Regions from separate parts of the Kitasatospora sp. NPDC127060 genome, predicted to be linked through region 2. Evidence: riboswitches for the same ligand, from Rfam matches in the RefSeq annotation. Region 2 holds a riboswitch; each other region holds the start of a gene.
The links. A riboswitch is a leader RNA that binds a small molecule or an ion and turns the genes downstream of it on or off. The one in region 2 is predicted to bind cyclic di-AMP.

Region 1 (5,347 bases), on a different contig from region 2:
GCGGCCAGCGCGGCGGCCCCGCGCTCGGAGGCGGCCGGGGCGCTGCCGAGGTCCAGCCGGTCGGTGCCGCGGGTGGCGCGCGACTCGGCGTCCCGGGCGTCCTGGGCGATCATCCGGGTCCGCTCGGCGGCGCCCAGGCTGTTGAGCAGCTTCTGGGCCTTGGCCAGCCGCTGCTGGATCTGCTGCTTGTTCTCGGCCAGCGAGCGGCGGGCCTGGTCCAGCTCGGCGAGCTTGGCCGCGGTCTCGGTGCGACGCTGGTCGAGCCGGCGCTGACGGGTGACCAGCTCGTGCAGGGTCTCCTGCTGCCGTTCGGCGGCCTGGCCGAGGGTCCGGGCGCGGGCCAGGTAGCCCTCGGGGTCGGTGGAGAGCATCAGCTGGGCGGTCTGGGCCATCCCTCCGCCGCGGTACTCGGCCCCGGCCACCGTGGCGAGGTCCCCGCGCAGCTGGTTGAGCTGGTCCTGGGCGGCGGCGACCTCGCCCTGGAGGATCGTGGTCTCGCCGAGCAGCCGCTTCTGCGCCTCCTGGGCGGCGTTGTACTTCTCCGACGCCTGCTCGGCCTCGTCGTACAGCTGCTCGACCTGAGCCTTGACGTCCTTGCGGTCGGGCGCGTCCGGCGCGCCGGGGGTGGCCTGGGCGCTGCCGGCGGTCGCCACGCCCAGGGCCGTGGTGGCGGCCGCGGTCAGTACCAGCGCACGGGCGAGCAGTTGGGAACGACGGTGCACGGGCATGGCGGCAGCGGCTCCATTCCTGCGGCGCGGCCCCGCGGCCGCGCCCTGCTGGGCGGCCGTCGAGCGGGAGTCCGGTGGCAGACGTTAGCGAGTCCGGGCAAGTGAGTCCAAACCCCTACCGACCCGAATATTTGACCCCTATTCGGACACCAGGCCGAGCAGCCGGAAAAGCCGCAGGCCCGGCCCTCCGTGACGGAGGACCGGGCCCGTGAACCTTCGAGCGGGGATCAGACCCGGACGATGGAGGTCAGCGGCATGTTGGAGACGGCCTCGTAGCGGACCGACGCACCCGGCTTGGGCGCGTGCAGCACCTGGCCGTTGCCCGCGTAGATGCCGACGTGGTGGGCGTCGCCGTAGAAGATCAGCATGTCACCGGGCTGGGCCTGGGAGATGTCCGAGCCGATCCGGGTGCCGGCGCCGGCCTGCTCCTGAGAGGTGCGCGGCAGCGACACACCGGCCTGGTTGAACGCCCAGACCATCAGGCCGGAGCAGTCGAAGGAGCCGGGGCCGGTGGCGCCCCAGACGTACGGGCTGCCGACCTTGGTGGCGGCGGCGGCCAGCGCGGCCGCGCCGTGCGAGCTGCCCGGGGCGACCTTGACCGGCGCGGCCGCGGCGCCCGAGCCGAGGTCGCTGCGGCTGCTGTCGCGCGAGGCGCGGTCGGCCGGCTGGGCGGCCTTCGCGGCGGCGTCCGCCTTGGCCTTGGCGTCGGCGGCGGCCTTGTCCTCGGCCGCCTTGAGCGCCTGGCGCTCCTGCTCGGTCAGCGTGTTGAGCAGGTCCTGGGCGGCCTTCAGCTTGTTCTGGACCTCGTCCTTGGAGGCCTTCAGCTGCGTGGTGGTGGCTTCCAGCTCGCCGAGCTTGCCCTGGGCCTCGGTGCGGTCCTGGTCCAGCTTGCGCTGCTGGTCCTGGAGCTGCTTCAGCTGGTTCTTCTGGGTGCTGCCGGCCTGGTTGAGCGCACCGGCCTGGTTCAGGAAGTTGTCCGGGCTGGAGGAGAGCATCAGCTGGACGGTCGGGGATATCCCACCGTTGCGGTACTGCTCGCCCGCGATCTCGGCGAGGCCGCCCTGCAGATCGGTCACCTGAGCCTGCTGCCGGGCCACCTGGTCCTGCATGCCGGAGACCTGCTTCTCCAGCTCCTGCTGCTTCTCCTGGGCGGCGTTGTACTTCTCGGTCGCCTGCTCGGCCTGCTCGTTGAGCTGGTCGACCTGCTCCTTGACCTGGTCCTTGGTCGGCTGCGGGTCGGCGTGCGCGCCGGTCTGCGCGGAGAGCGCGACGGCGGCGGCGGCGAAACCGGTCAGGATCGAGACACGAGCGCGACTGGCGGGCTTGGGACGACGATGGGACGCCACGAAGGCGGACTCCTTCTTCCTACATCCGCCTACCGGGTGAGCTGACGGGTTCGGGCCGGAAGCATGCCCTACGGCGCCTCACCGGCCTCACCTGCGGCCGACCTGGCGCCGATTCACCCCGGAGGAACGTGGTTCCCCGGCTCCGCTCCGCAGCGCCCCCGACTACTGGGCTCCCCTGTCGGGCAGTCGCTTCGACCTGCCCCGCTGTTTCGCGAACTCGACGGTAACCACCGCCGCCACCCAGGCTGGGTGATCGACAGTGCGGTGGTTCGAGGCACGACCCTAGTAACTGAACCGTGATCCGTTCAAATCCTTGTCAGAAAAAAGACGGAAGATTACCCATGTTCTTTTGTGAAAATGACTGATGGTGATCGCCGCCGCACGCAAAGCTGATCACCTCTCACCGATCGGCCATGAGGCAGGCAAACCCGAAGCGCCACCCCCGTCGGGAGGTGGCGCGGATCACAGGGCCGGAGCCGACCCTTCGGGCGTGTCGGCTCGTCAGATCCGGCGGATCGTGTTGATCGACATCGCGTCGGCCTTCATCACCTTCACCACGTCACCGGTGTGCGGCGCGTGGACCACCATGCCGTTGCCGATGTACATCGCGACGTGGTGCATGTCGCCGCCGTAGATCACCAGGTCCCCGGGCTGGGCGGTGGCCAGCGTCACGGCCGTCCCGATGTGGCCCTGCTCCTGCGAGGTGCGCGGCAGCGAGACGCCGGCCTGGCCGTACGCCCAGACCATCAGACCCGAGCAGTCGAAGGTGCTCGGCCCGGTGGCGCCCCACACGTACGGCGAACCCTGCTTGCTCATCGCCTTGGCGACGGCAACGGCCGCATAGCCGCTGGCCGGCGGAAGGCTGCTGAGGTCGACCCGGTCGGCGCCGCGCGAGGCGCGGTCGTCCTGCTGCTGCTGGGCCTTCAGCGCGGCGCGGTCGGCGGCGCTGAGCGAGTTCAGCAGGTCCTGGGCGGTCTTCAGCTTGGTGTTGACGTCCGTCTTGGCCTGGTTCAGGTCCTTGGTGGTGGAGTCCAGCGAGGCCAGCACGGCGGCCGCCTCGCTCTTCTCCTGGTCCAGCCGGCGCTGCTGGTCGAGCAGGCCCTTGAGCGCCTCGGTCTGGGTGGTGCTGGCCTGCTGGACGCTCGACGCCTTCTCCAGATAGCCCGACGGGTCGGAGGAGAGCATCAGCTGGACGGACGGGTCGATGCCGCCGGTGCGGTACTGCTCGCCGGCGACCTGGGCCAGGCCGGTCTGCAGCTGGCTCATCTGGTCCTGGCTGCGGGCCACCTGGTCCTGCAGCTGGTCGGCCTGCTTGCGGAGCTGGTCCGCGCGCTCCTTGGCGCCGTTGTACTTCTCCGCCGCCTGCTCCTGCTCCTGCTGGAGCTGGTCGATCTGCGCCTTGACGTCGCTGGTGTTCGGCTGCGGCGCGGCGTGTGCGGCCACCTGGGCGGAGAGGGCGACCGCGGTCGCAGCGGCCGCGGTGAGCACGGAGACCCGCGCGCGGCTCGGCTGCTTGGGACGGCGGTGGGAGGCCAAGAGACCCGCTCCTTCTTCCAACGGACTCACCTGTTCGGGTGAGATACCGGAAAATAGGTTTGACGCCAGACCCTAGTGAAGATCTACCCGTTTTGCCACTCCCCCGAAGGCGTGAACTCCGGTTCTCCCAGTGACTTCACCGGATCCGCACACTCACCCGACGACGGCGCTGACCTGCCGTCACGCCGCCCGGGCCGCAGGTCAGGGCCGGGCCAGCCGGTTCAGCAGCAGCACCGAGGCCACCGGGCGCGCGCCCGCCTTCCGCACGCCGTCCGCGACCTCCCGGTCGGTGGAGACCACCACCACCGGACGGCCCTGCGGCTCGGCCCGGACCAGACGGCGGATCAACTCGTCCGCGGTCTCGCCGGTCCGACTGAACCGTACCCGCACCCCGCGCGGTGGCGCCATGATGACCGGGACGTCCAGGTCCTGCCCGTCGAACACACAGGTGACCTCCGCCTGGGTGCGCTGGGCCAGCATCGCCAGCCCGCCCAGCAGCCGGATCCGCTGCTGCTCCAGCGGCAGCGTCGGGTACCCGGTCTTGGTCACGTTGTAGCCGTCCACCACCAGGTGCACCTGGGGGATCGCCAGCAGCTGGTCCAGCAGCGCCGGGTCGTCGTCGGCCAGGCCGCGCCGGGCCACGTCGTGCGGCGAGGCCGCCCCCGGCACCACCGCCTCCACCAGGTCCGCAGGGCGGATCTGGGAGACCGGCAGCGCCAGCTCGCGCTGCAGCCCCTGCGCCGACTGCAGCACGGTGTCCAGCAGCAGCCGCAGCCGCATGTCCTCGACGCTGCGCCCCTCCCGGGCCGAGCGGCGGCCCTGCTCGGCCGCGTTCTCCAGCTCGGACACCCGGTGCCGCAGCCGCCGCGCCTCGCTCTCGGCCGCACTGCGCTCGCCCGCGGCCTGCGCCCTGGCGGCCTCCAGCTCGCCGGCCACCCGCCGGGTCTCGGCCTGCGCCCGGCGGGTGTCGCTCTCCAGCGACCGCACCTTCTTGCGCAGCGACTCGGCCTCCCGCCGGACGCCCTCGAACTCCGCGCGCTGGCGGTCCAGGTCCGCCCGGGCGGCGGCCCGCACCTCGGCCAGCTCGGCCTGCAGCTTCTCCACCAGCCGGGAGGCCTCCGCCACCGCGTCCTCGGCGCCGGCCCGCTCGGCCTCCTCGCCGACCTCGGCGACCAGCCGGCTCCAGCCCGCCGACCGCACCAGGTAGGCGGCTGCCGCGACGTCCATCGGATCGGCGGCGCCGGGGACGGTGCCCGACTCCAGCGCCTTCACCAGGTCCGGCTGGCCCAGCCGCAGCCGCTCCGCTATCCGCACCCGGAAGGCCGGCTCGGACTCCAGCGCCGCCGCCAGCGCGGTGGCCGCGTACTTCGCCCGCCGCGCGGGGGTGAACTTGGCGTACTGACGCAGGCTCTGCGGCAGTTCCCCGGGCGGCAGCCCGCCCAGCGCGTCCGAGGCCAGCCCGACCACCCGTCGGCGCACGCCCTCGGGCAGCGGCCGGTCCAGCTTCTCGGCCGGGTGCTCCGCCGCGGCACCCGGGGCAGGGGGCTCGGACGGGACCGTCCCGGCGGCCGGCTGCGGTGCCTGCGCAGCGGGCTGAAGCCCCTGCGGTTCGCCGGGCTCCCTCGCTGCGTCCACCACGTCCTCGGCTCCGATCCTGATCCAGCGGGTGCGGCCGCGGCCGCCCCTGTCGTCACGCTCCGTGCGTCTTGTCTGTATTGTCCCGTGCGGTGGACGGCC
Region 2 (5,347 bases):
GTCGAACTGCCGCAGGAGCCGATGCTGGTGGAGATCGACGCCCAGGCCGTCGTCGGCTGACCCGCCGCCACCGCCACCCCCGGGGGCCCTGACGCCGTCACGCGTCCGGGCCCTCGTCGCACTTGCCACCGCCCTCCGTGAAGATTAGGTTAGGCTCACCTAACTAACAGGAGGTCCGTCCATGAGCCTGCCCACCGGCGACGCCCAGGTGCCCGAGCCCACCACCGCCGACCGGGTCCACAGCCTGCTCAGCGCGACCTCCTCGCTCACCGTCCGCGCCCTCGGCGAGCTCCACGACCTGGACACCCCGGTCTCCGTCCACGGCTCCCGGCTGCGCCTGCGCGTCCCGCTGGACGCCCCGCTCACCGCGGCCGCCGCCGGCGCCACCGACGGCCTGGCCGTCGTGCTCGACGTCACCGACGTATCCCCCGTCGCCGTCCGCGACCGGATCCGCGCCCGGCTCACCCTCGCCGGCCGACTGCACCTGGCCCACCTCGCCGACGACGGCCTCAGCGTCCACCTGCGCGTCGACGTCGCCCACGCCGTCCTCGCCACCCCGTACGGCACCAGCGCGCTCACCGCCGCCGACCTCACCCTCGCCGCCCCCGACCCGCTGGCCCGGCACGAGGCCGCCCTGCTCACCCACCTGGCCGACGACCACGCCGACGCCCTCGACCTGCTCACCCGCCTGCTCGACCCGGCCCTGCTCACCCACCGGCCGGACGTCCGCCCGCTCGCCCTGGACCGCCACGGCCTGGTGCTGCGCCTGGACCACTCGCACGGCCACCGCGACGTCCGTCTGGTCTTCCCCGAACCCGCCGACGACACCGAGGACTTCGGCCACCGGATGCACCAGCTGCTCGGCGCCGCCGAGCACGGCCTGCCCGTCCACCGGAACTGACCCACCGAAACCGAACGGCTCGCGGAATCGGAGATCACCCCGGGAGTCACGGGAGTTGACGCGCCGTTCGACACCTCGCGCACCGCGAGGCCCCGGGAAACGGCGGTGGCCGGCCCGGCCGCACGAGAGCTGTCTCGTACGGCCGGACCGGCCGTGGGCGTGTCCCGCGCCCAGGTCCACTGGTGCGGCGATCACCCGGTCGAGCGGTCACCCGACATGACCATCCCGGGCGGTCGATTCGCCCCGCATCAGCGGTGGTTCACAGTCCTGCGGAAGGGAGCAGGCGGGTCAGAGCGCGACGCCGTGCGCCCGCAGGTAGGCGACCGGGTCGATGTCCGAGCCGTACTCCGGACCGGTGCGGATCTCGAAGTGCAGGTGCGGGCCGGTCACATTGCCGGTCGCGCCGGAGAGGCCGAGCTGCTGGCCGGTGGTGACGGTCTGACCGATCGACACGCCGATCGAGGACAGGTGCGCGTACTGGGCGTACTTGCCGTCGGCGAGCTTGATCTCGACCTCGTTGCCGTAGGCGCCGCCGTTGCCGGCCTTCACCACGACACCGTTGGCGACGGCGCGCAGCGGGGTGCCGGTGGAGGCGACGAAGTCCTGGCCGGTGTGGTGGCCGGAGGCCCACATCGAGCCGGCCACGCCGTAGGCCTCGCCCAGCACCGGGTTGGCCAGCGGGGCGACGTAGCCGGAGGTGGCGGCGACCGGGGCGGCGGTGACGGCCTGGGCCGGGGCGGCGGTCTGCACCTGGGTCTGCAGCTGGGCACCCGGCTTGGCGGCCTCGGTCCGGACCTGCGGCTGGGTGTCCGCGGCGGCGGAGGCGTCCTGGGAGGCCGGAGCGGCCGGCTTGGCGGGCTTCGCCGGAGCGGCGGGCTTCGCAGCGTCAGCGGCCTGGCCGGCCTGACCGGCGAGGGCCAGCTGCTGGCCCGGGAAGATCAGGTTCGGGTTGGCGCCGACGACCGAGCGGTTCTGCTCGTACAGCGCGTGCCAGCCGCCGTCGACGTGCTTGGCGTCGGCGATCTTCGAGAGGGTGTCGCCGCTGACGACGCGGTAGCTCTCCTGACCGGCGGCCGAGGCGCCGGCCACCGAAGCGCCGGTGGCCGAGGCGGCCGGAGCGGCCTCGTGCGAGGCGGCCGAAGCGGTGGCGGCGGCCGGGGCGGTGTGCGCCTGGGCGCTCATCGCGGTCACGAGCGGCAGGACGAACGAGGCGCCGGTGACGGCGGTGGCGATGCCGATGCGGGCGGCACGGGGCAGGGCGATACGACGAGCCTGTGCAGGCATGGAATTTTCCTCTCCGACGCCTGCGAGGTGAGCTGTCGGGTTCGGGCTGGAGTTGCCCGGCCGCGCATGCGCGGCTTCACCCCAAGCCGGTCCTGGTCGTCCGCGCGCTGAAGAGGCGCGAACTCCGGTCCGGCGACTTACCTGTGGGTCCCCCGCTCCTGCCGTACAGAGTTCGGTTCGAGCCACCGGGCAGCGGCAGGACTCGGCGTTCCACCCGGTGGATCCGTCCGGGCTGGCCGGGCGGTCGCTGAACTAAAACTCATCCGTTCAGGTGAAGCAATGTCGATCTCTTGAATCCGCAACCACCCCCACCGCCATGGTCACCCTCCGAATGATCCCGCACACCGTGCGTGCACAATCCATTCACCCGGCGCCACTGATCCACCACCCTGCGCCGACCACCCCACCGCCACGCGACCGTTCGATCACGCACCGCCACCGACCGACACACCACCCGGTGACCCTTGTCACGTACACCCCGTCGGACCAGGATCTGCCCCGTGACCACCTCTCAAGCAGGCACTCTGCGCCTGGGCACCGCGCAGGGCCGCTGGGTTCTCCTGGCAACGGTGCTCGGCTCCAGCATGGCGATGCTCGACGGCACCGTGGTGAACGTCGCCCTGCCCCGGATCGGCGCCGACCTCGGCGCCTCCCTCGCCTCGCTGCAATGGACCCTGAACGCCTATCTGCTCACCCTGGCGGGCCTGATCCTGCTCGGCGGCGCCCTCGGCGACCGCTACGGCCGGCGCCGGGTCTTCCTGATCGGCGTGGTCTGGTTCGCCGCCGCGTCCGCGGCCTGCGCCGCCGCCCCGACCATCCACGTACTGATCGTCGGCCGCGCCGTCCAGGGCATCGGCGGGGCTCTGCTCACCCCGGGCTCGCTCGCCATGCTCCAGGCCGTCTTCCACCCGGACGACCGCTCGGCGGCGGTGGGTCTGTGGTCCGGCCTGGGCGGGGTGTCGGCCGCCGTCGGCCCCTTCCTCGGCGGCTGGCTGGTGGACGGCCCCGGCTGGCGCTGGATCTTCCTGCTGAACCTGCCGCTGGCCGCCGCCGTCATCGCGGTGACCTCCCGTTACGTCCCGGAGAGCCGGGACGAGTCGGCGGTCGGCCGCTTCGACGTACCCGGCGCGCTGCTCGCCGCGCTCGCCCTCGGCGCGATCACCTACGCGCTCACCGCCGCCGGGGAGGGCCTGTCCCCCGCCGTCTGGGTCACCGGGGCGATCGGCCTGCTGCTGGGCGCCGCCTTCGTTGCCGTCGAGCGGCGCACCCCCGAACCGATGCTGCCGCTCGGGCTGTTCTCCTCCCGGCTGTTCACCGCCGTGAACCTGGTCACCCTCTGCGTCTACGCGGCGTTCAGCGGGGTGTTCTTCCTCCTGGTCGTGCAGCTGCAGATCGTCTCGGGCTTCTCCCCGCTGGTCTCCGGCCTCGCGCTGGTGCCGATCACCGTGCTGATGCTGACCCTGTCCGCGCGGGCCGGCCGCCTCGGCAAGCGGATCGGCCCGCGCATCCCGCTCACCGTCGGCCCGCTGCTGTGCGCGGCCGGGGTGCTGCTGATGCTGCGCACCGGCCCGGACTCCTCCTACTGGGCGGACGTGCTGCCCGCGGTGGCGGTGATGGGATCCGGGATGACCCTGCTGGTCGCGCCGCTGACCGCGACCGTGCTGGCCGCCGTCGAGGTGCGGCACGCCGGCATCGCCAGCGGCGTCAACAACGCCGCCGCCCGCGCGGCCGGGCTGCTCGCGGTGGCGGCGCTGCCCGCGCTGGCCGGGCTGAGCGGCGACGCCTACCGGGTGCCGTCCTCGGTGGACTCCGCCTTCCACACCGCGATGCTGATCTGCGCGGGTCTGCTGGCCGCCGGCGGGCTGATCGCCTTCACCACCATCCGGGGCAATGTGCTCGCGCCGGAGGAGGCGCACCCGCTGGCCGAGCCGAACTGCGACTGGCCGTGCGCCACCACCACTCCGCCGCTCGACCCGGGCCGCCCCCGGACGCCCGAGGGCCCCGCCACCGGAACGGCGGCGGGGCCCTCGGCAGAGAGCTGACGCTACGTCAGAGGATGTCGCCCGGCGCGTACTTGGCCGCCGCCGGGTAGGCCGCCGCGACGGCCTCCACCTGGCGAACGACCTCGGCGACCTGCGCCGCGGCCGCACCGGTGAAGGACAGCCGGTCGGCCAGCAGCGCGTCCAGCGCGGCCCGGTCCAGCGGGATCCGCTCATCGGCGGCGAGGCGGTCCAGCAGCTCGTTCTCCCGGGCGCCCGCGCGCATCGCCAGCGCGGAGGCGACGGCGTGCTCCTTGATGACCTCGTGGCCGGTCTCCCGGCCGACGCCCGCGCGCACCGCGCCCATCAGCACCTTGGTGGTGGCCAGGAACGGCAGGTAGCGGTCCAGCTCGGCCTCGACCACGGCGGGGAAGGCGCCGAACTCGTCCAGGACGGTGAGGAAGGTCTCCAGCAGGCCGTCGAAGGCGAAGAACGCGTCCGGCAGCGCGACCCGGCGCACCACTGAGCAGGAGACGTCGCCCTCGTTCCACTGGTCGCCGGCCAGCTCGCCGGTCATCGACGCGTAGCCGCGCAGGATGACGGCCAGGCCGTTGACGCGCTCGCAGGAGCGGGTGTTCATCTTGTGCGGCATCGCGGAGGAGCCGACCTGGCCCTCCTTGAAGCCCTCCGTCACCAGCTCGTGGCCGGCCATCAGACGGATGGTCTTGGCCAGGCTGGACGGCGCGGCCGCCAACTGGACGAGGGCGGTGAGCACCTCGAAGTCCAGCGAGCGCGGGTAGACCTGGCCGACGCTGGTGAGCACGTTCTCGAAGCCGAGGTGACCGGCGACCCGGCGCTCCAGCTCGGCCAGCTTCTCGGTGTCGCCGCCGAGCAGGTCCAGCATGTCCTGGGCGGTGCCGACCGGGCCCTTGATCCCGCGCAGCGGGTAGCGGGCGATCAGCTCCTCCAGCCGCCGGAAGGCGACCAGCAGCTCGTCGGCGATCGACGCGAAACGCTTGCCCAGGGTGGTGGCCTGTGCGGCCACGTTGTGCGAGCGGCCGGCCATGACCAGCTCGGAGTGCTGCGCGGCCAGGTCGGCCAGGCGCACGAGCACGGCGACCGTACGGTCCCGGACGTGCTCCAGCGACTGGCGGATCTGCAGCTGCTCGACGTTCTCGGTCAG
Region 3 (5,347 bases), on a different contig from region 2:
CGGGTTGGTGACGAACAGGTCGTCGCCGACCAGCTGGACCTTGTCGCCCAGCTTGACGGTCATGGCCTTCCAGCCGTTCCAGTCCGACTCGTCCAGCGGGTCCTCGATGGAGACCAGCGGGTAGGCGGCGACCAGCTCGGCGTAGTACTCGATGAGCTCGGCGGCCGACAGGGCCTTGCCCTCGAACTGGTAGGCGCCGTCCTGGTAGAACTCGGAGGCGGCGACGTCCAGGGCCAGCGCGATGTCACGGCCGGGCACGTAGCCGGCCTTCTGGATGGCCTCGGTGATGAGGTCCAGGGCCTCCCGGTTGCTGTCCAGGTTCGGCGCGAAGCCGCCCTCGTCGCCGAGGCCGGTGGACAGGCCGCGCTCCTTCAGCACGCCCTTGAGGGTGTGGTAGACCTCGACGCCCCAGCGGACGGCCTCGGAGAAGGACTCCGCGCCGATCGGGGCGATCATGAACTCCTGGATGTCGACGTTGGAGTCCGCGTGGGAGCCACCGTTGAGGATGTTCATCATCGGGACCGGCAGGACGTGCGCGTTCGGGCCGCCCAGGTAGCGGAACAGCGGCAGGTCGCTGGCCTCGGAGGCGGCGTGCGCGACGGCCAGCGAGACGCCCAGGATGGCGTTGGCGCCGAGCGAGGACTTGTCCGGGGTGGCGTCCAGGTCGAGCATGGCCTGGTCGATCAGGCGCTGCTCGGTGGCGTCGTAGCCGACCAGCTCCGGGCCGATCTGCTCGATGACGGCCAGGACGGCCTTCTCCACGCCCTTGCCGAAGTAGCGGTTCTTGTCACCGTCGCGCAGCTCCAGCGCCTCGAAGGCGCCGGTCGAGGCGCCCGACGGAACAGCGGCACGACCCGTGCTGCCGTCGTCGAGGCCGACCTCGACCTCGACCGTGGGGTTGCCGCGGGAGTCGAGGATTTCGCGGGCTACGACGACATCGATGGACGGCACGAAGCATCTCCTTGCGGAAGCAGGGTCCGGCTGACGGTGGTGCCGGTCGGCCGGAGGATTGCGGAGTCGTTACGACCAGAGCCTAACCGCCCGGGCTCCCGGGGCCACGTCGACCTCGACTCCGTCTCAGCGTGTGGCCCCGCTACCCACCGGTAGTTCACCTGCCCGACCCGACTTGTCCCACCATCACGGACGAACGCGGACGAAGGGGACCGCCGGGCGCGGCCCCCTCCTCCGTTCGGCTTCCGGAGCCGTGCGGAACGGCTCAGCCGAGGTGCAGCACCTGGCCGGGCAGGATCAGGTTCGGGTCGCCGCCGACCGTGCCGCGGTTGCCGTCGTACAGCGCCTGCCAGCCGCCGGACACGCCCTGGGCGTCGGCGATCGTCGACAGCGTGTCGCCGGAGCGGACGGTGTAGTCGTGGCCGGTCTGGGCGGACGGGGCCTGGGCGGCGCGCGGGGCGGCGTGCTTCGGCGTGTACTGCTGCACCGGCTGCTCGGCGGGCCGCTCGGCCTGCTTCGGCGCGGCGTGCTTCGGGGCGTACTGCTGGACGGGCTTCGCGGCGGGCTTCGCGGCCTGCGGCTGGGCCTTCTGCTTCGGCGCGGACTGCGGCTTGGCGTCCGAGGAGGTGTCCACGGCCGCCGGGGCGCCGCCCTTGCTCAGGCCGGCCTTGACGGAGCAGACCGGCCAGGCACCCGGGCCCTGCGAGGCGAGCACCTTCTCGGCGACCGAGATCTGCTGCGCCCGGCTGGCCTGGTTGGCCTGCGCCGCGTACGCGGTGCCGCCGTACGCCTTCCAGGTGCTGGGGGTGAACTGCAGGCCGCCGGAGAAGCCGTTGCCGGTGTTGATGCTCCAGTTGCCGCCGCTCTCGCACTGGGCGACGGAGTCCCAGACGGAGGCCGGGGCGGCGGAGGCTCCGGTGGCGGTGAGGAGCGGCAGCGCGAGTCCGACGCCGGCCACACCGGCGACGGCGATGGCCTTCTCGGTCTGGGTGCGACGACGATGACGGCCAGTTCCAACGAACAGCATGAAGGTCCCTCTCCGCACGCCTGCGAGGTGAGCTGTCGGGTTCGGACCGGGAGGTGGCCCGGCCGCCGTCGACGGAAACGATTCCGCTCGGGCGGCTTCACCCCAAGCCGTGGGGAGACGGCAACAAACCTGGGTCCCCCGCCCCTGCCCAGGGTCTGGTCGGTTTCCCGTCGCGCGGCGGGCAGGATTCGGCGTTCCGCGCACGGGGTCCGCAGCTGCGAACTCCAGGGAGACTAGACAGATCCTCAGACCGATCACAAGCTCATATCACCGACATCACACAAGAATTACGGCGCGTGCTCGATCGCCTACCAACAGCGGGGCTTTGTCCGGTTTGATGCTCGTTCACACCGCAGCTGGAGCCCGTTCGACGACGTCACGTCAGCGTGTCGGGGCCTCAGGACGGGCGTGCGGGGAGCGGGCTTCCGGACTGAATTCGACCGGAAGTTCGCGCAATCCACGCATGATCAGGCCACCCCGCCAGCGCAGGTCCTCCGGATTCTCGGCCAGCCGCAGATCGGGCAGCCGGGAGAGCAGCGTGGCCAGCGCGGCCCGACCCTCCAGCCGGGCCAGCGGGGCGCCGATGCAGTAGTGGATGCCGTGCCCGAAGCCCAGGTGGGGATTGTCGCTCCGGGCCAGGTCGAGGGTGTTCTCGTCGGCGAACCGGGCCGGGTCGCGGTCCGCCGCCGCCAGCACCACCAGCACCGGGTCGCCGACCGGGATGTCCACCCCGCCGATGGTCAGCGGCCGGGTCGCGAAGCGCCAGGTCGCCAGCTCCACCGGCCCGTCGTAGCGCAGGAGTTCCTCGATCCCGGTCTCCAGCAGCCCGGTCTCCCCCCGGGCCACCGACTCCTGCAGCAGGCGCCGCTGCTCCGGATTGCGCAGCAGCGCGTAGGTGCCGTTGCCGATCAGGTTGACGGTGGTCTCGAAGCCCGCGAAGAGGAGGATGAACGCCATCGCGGCGGCCTCGTTCTCGGTGAGGTGCTCGCCGTGGTCGCTCGCCCGGATCAGACCGGAGATCAGGTCGTCGCCGAGGTCCGCCCGCTTGCGGTGGATCAGCTCCAGCAGGTACGCCCGCATCCGCCTCACCGCCCGCCCCACACCGCCGCGTTGGCCGCCGCCTTGGCCCGGCTTCGTGTGTCGCAGCATCATCCCGGCCCAGTCCCGGAAGTCGTCCTGGTCCTCGGCCGGCACGCCCAGCATGTCGCAGATCGCGTAGATGGGGAGCGGGAAGGCGAACTCGTGGATCAGGTCCGCCGATCCGCGCCGGGCGAAGCCGTCGATCAGCCGGTCGGTCAACTGCTGCACCCGCGGCTCGAACTCGGCCACCCGGCGCGGGGTGAACGCCTTCGACACCAGGCGGCGCAGCCGGGTGTGGTCCGGCGGGTCGATGTTCAGCAGGTGGGTCATCAGGTCCGCCTGCCGCTCCCCCGGGATGCCCACCCGGCCGGTGCGGTGCGCCTGCTCGCTGTGGTGCGCCGGGTTCTTCGACAGCCGGCTGTCCGCCAGCGCCTGCCGGGCGTCCGCGTACCTGGTCACCAGCCAGGCCTCCACGCCGCTCGGCAGGGTGGTGCGGCGAACCGGGGCGTGCTCGCGCAGCCAGGCGTAGGCGGGGTACGGGTCGGCGGCGAACTCCCAGGTGAAGAGCTCCGGGGCGGGCTGCGGTTCGGGCTGGGCGGCGGGCCGGGGGCCCTCGGGCTGAGCTGGCATGCGTCGACCGTAACCGCTGGACCGGACCGGGCCGGACGGGCGCCTGGGCGGCCACCGGGAAGTCACCGGTTCGTCCGTCGCCGGCGAGCGGCGGGCGAGCGGTGCGCGAGGGGCTGGTGAGCGGCGCGCGAGCGGTGCGCCAACACTCCGTGGACGGCCCGTGGACGGTCGGTGGACAGCCCTTGGACAGCTCTTGGCCCGGTGGCAGGCGTGAGCCTGGTCACCTGCGGGGTAATCCCTGTTGCGGAGGGTCAGGACGTGCCTACGATCCTCCGCAGTACGCGTGGGCGCCGGTGCGGTGTCGCCCACAGGGAGGAGCAGGCCATGCGGGTCAGCGGAGCAGTCGTCGTCATCGCGGTGCTCGACGGCGGTTCAGGAGCCGACCTCGCCCGCGGGTTCACCGCGGCCGGCGCCGCCGGGATGCTGATCGCCGACCAGCACGCCGGAGTCGCCGAGGACCTCGCCGCCGAACTCGACCGGCCCGGCTGCCCGGTGGTCGGCGTCGGCGGTGACATCCGCCGGCCCAGCGACGTCGCCGCCCTGGTCGACACCGCCGAGAAGCACCTCGGGCCGATCGACCTCTTCTGCGTCGCCGGCCCCGGGGGCGAGCGGATCGTCTCCCTCGCCGACCTGCCCGACCACCTCGACCTGGAGCGGCTCGCCGAACTGGTCGCCCTGGTCGGCGAGGCCATCGGCGAGGTCGTGCCGCCGCAGCGGCGCCCCGCCGAACACACCGCCGGGCACACCGCCACGGCGGCCTGAACGACCGCTCCGGCCCGACCGGCTCGGCCGGACAGGGCCTACTCCGGCTTGAGCCCCTCGGCCGCGCGCACCGCGTCCCGGTAGCCGCGCGCGGCCGAGCGCAGCGCCGCGTCCACGTCCACCCCCGCGTCGTGCGCCCGCTGCGCCACCGCCAGCAGCAGCCGGCCCGCCGACTCCGCGGTCAGCTCCTCCGGCAGCCGGTACGGCTCGTCCGGCACCTCGGTGAAGCCCGCCCGGCGCACCCGGGACACCAGCTTCGCCGCGTACGCCAGCGCCGGCAGCCCGGCCGGCACGCCGTCCAGGACGGACTCCCGGTCCGCCTTCTCGGCCGCCTTCAGCTGCTCCCAGTTCGCCTCCACCTCGGCGGCGCCGTCGGCCTCGACGTCCCCGAACACGTGCGGGTGCCGGTACACCAGCTTCTCCACGATGTCCCCGGCCACGTCGTCCACGGTGAACGGCTCGGTCGGGTGCTCCTCGGCGATCCGGGCGTGGAAGAACACCTGCAGCAGGACGTCGCCCAACTCCTCGCGCAGCGCGTCCCGGTCCCCCTCCTCGATCGCCTCGACCAGCTCGTAGGCCTCCTCGACCAGGTACTTCACCAGGCTCTCGTGGGTCTGCTCGGCGTCCCACGGACAGCCGCCCGGCGAGCGCAGCCGGTCCATCACCGAGGCGAGGTCCAGCAGCCGCGCCCCCGGCAGGTCGTAGGAGCCCGGCAGCACCTCGATCTCCGGCACCTCACCGGCGTGCTCGACCGCGAGACGGGCCAGCGCGTCCGTCAGCCCCGGATCCCCGTCCGGGCCGCCCAGCCACACCGTCGGCCCCGACCCGGCCGGCTGCCCGGTCAGCAGCCGCGCCAGCGCCGGAGCCGAACCGGCCGGCACCACCTCGACCACCACC

Region 1: it holds a riboswitch for cyclic di-AMP, as region 2 does, so the genes downstream of both, ACFWIS_RS24595 (NlpC/P60 family protein) here and ACFWIS_RS31575 (peptidoglycan DD-metalloendopeptidase family protein) in region 2, are expected to answer to the same signal.
Region 3: it holds a riboswitch for cyclic di-AMP, as region 2 does, so the genes downstream of both, ACFWIS_RS18730 (transglycosylase family protein) here and ACFWIS_RS31575 (peptidoglycan DD-metalloendopeptidase family protein) in region 2, are expected to answer to the same signal.

The regions. Positions count from the first base shown of each region.
Region 1 is NZ_JBHXEG010000048.1:25,527-30,873, reverse strand. It holds gene ACFWIS_RS24600 (NlpC/P60 family protein) at 1-728, opposite strand, end outside; gene ACFWIS_RS24595 (NlpC/P60 family protein) at 956-2,074, opposite strand; cyclic di-AMP (ydaO/yuaA leader) riboswitch at 2,085-2,239, opposite strand; gene ACFWIS_RS24590 (NlpC/P60 family protein) at 2,576-3,610, opposite strand; gene ACFWIS_RS24585 (NYN domain-containing protein) at 3,812-5,248, opposite strand.
Region 2 is NZ_JBHXEG010000075.1:34,573-39,919, reverse strand. It holds gene ACFWIS_RS31585 (RidA family protein) at 1-60, shown strand, start outside; gene ACFWIS_RS31580 (DUF2470 domain-containing protein) at 182-901, shown strand; gene ACFWIS_RS31575 (peptidoglycan DD-metalloendopeptidase family protein) at 1,190-2,185, opposite strand; cyclic di-AMP (ydaO/yuaA leader) riboswitch at 2,188-2,373, opposite strand; gene ACFWIS_RS31570 (MFS transporter) at 2,686-4,227, shown strand; gene purB (adenylosuccinate lyase) at 4,235-5,347, opposite strand, start outside.
Region 3 is NZ_JBHXEG010000030.1:73,728-79,074, reverse strand. It holds gene eno (phosphopyruvate hydratase) at 1-951, opposite strand, end outside; gene ACFWIS_RS18730 (transglycosylase family protein) at 1,217-1,978, opposite strand; cyclic di-AMP (ydaO/yuaA leader) riboswitch at 1,980-2,149, opposite strand; gene ACFWIS_RS18725 (cytochrome P450) at 2,360-3,688, opposite strand; gene ACFWIS_RS18720 (SDR family NAD(P)-dependent oxidoreductase) at 4,013-4,450, shown strand; gene ACFWIS_RS18715 (MazG family protein) at 4,489-5,347, opposite strand, start outside.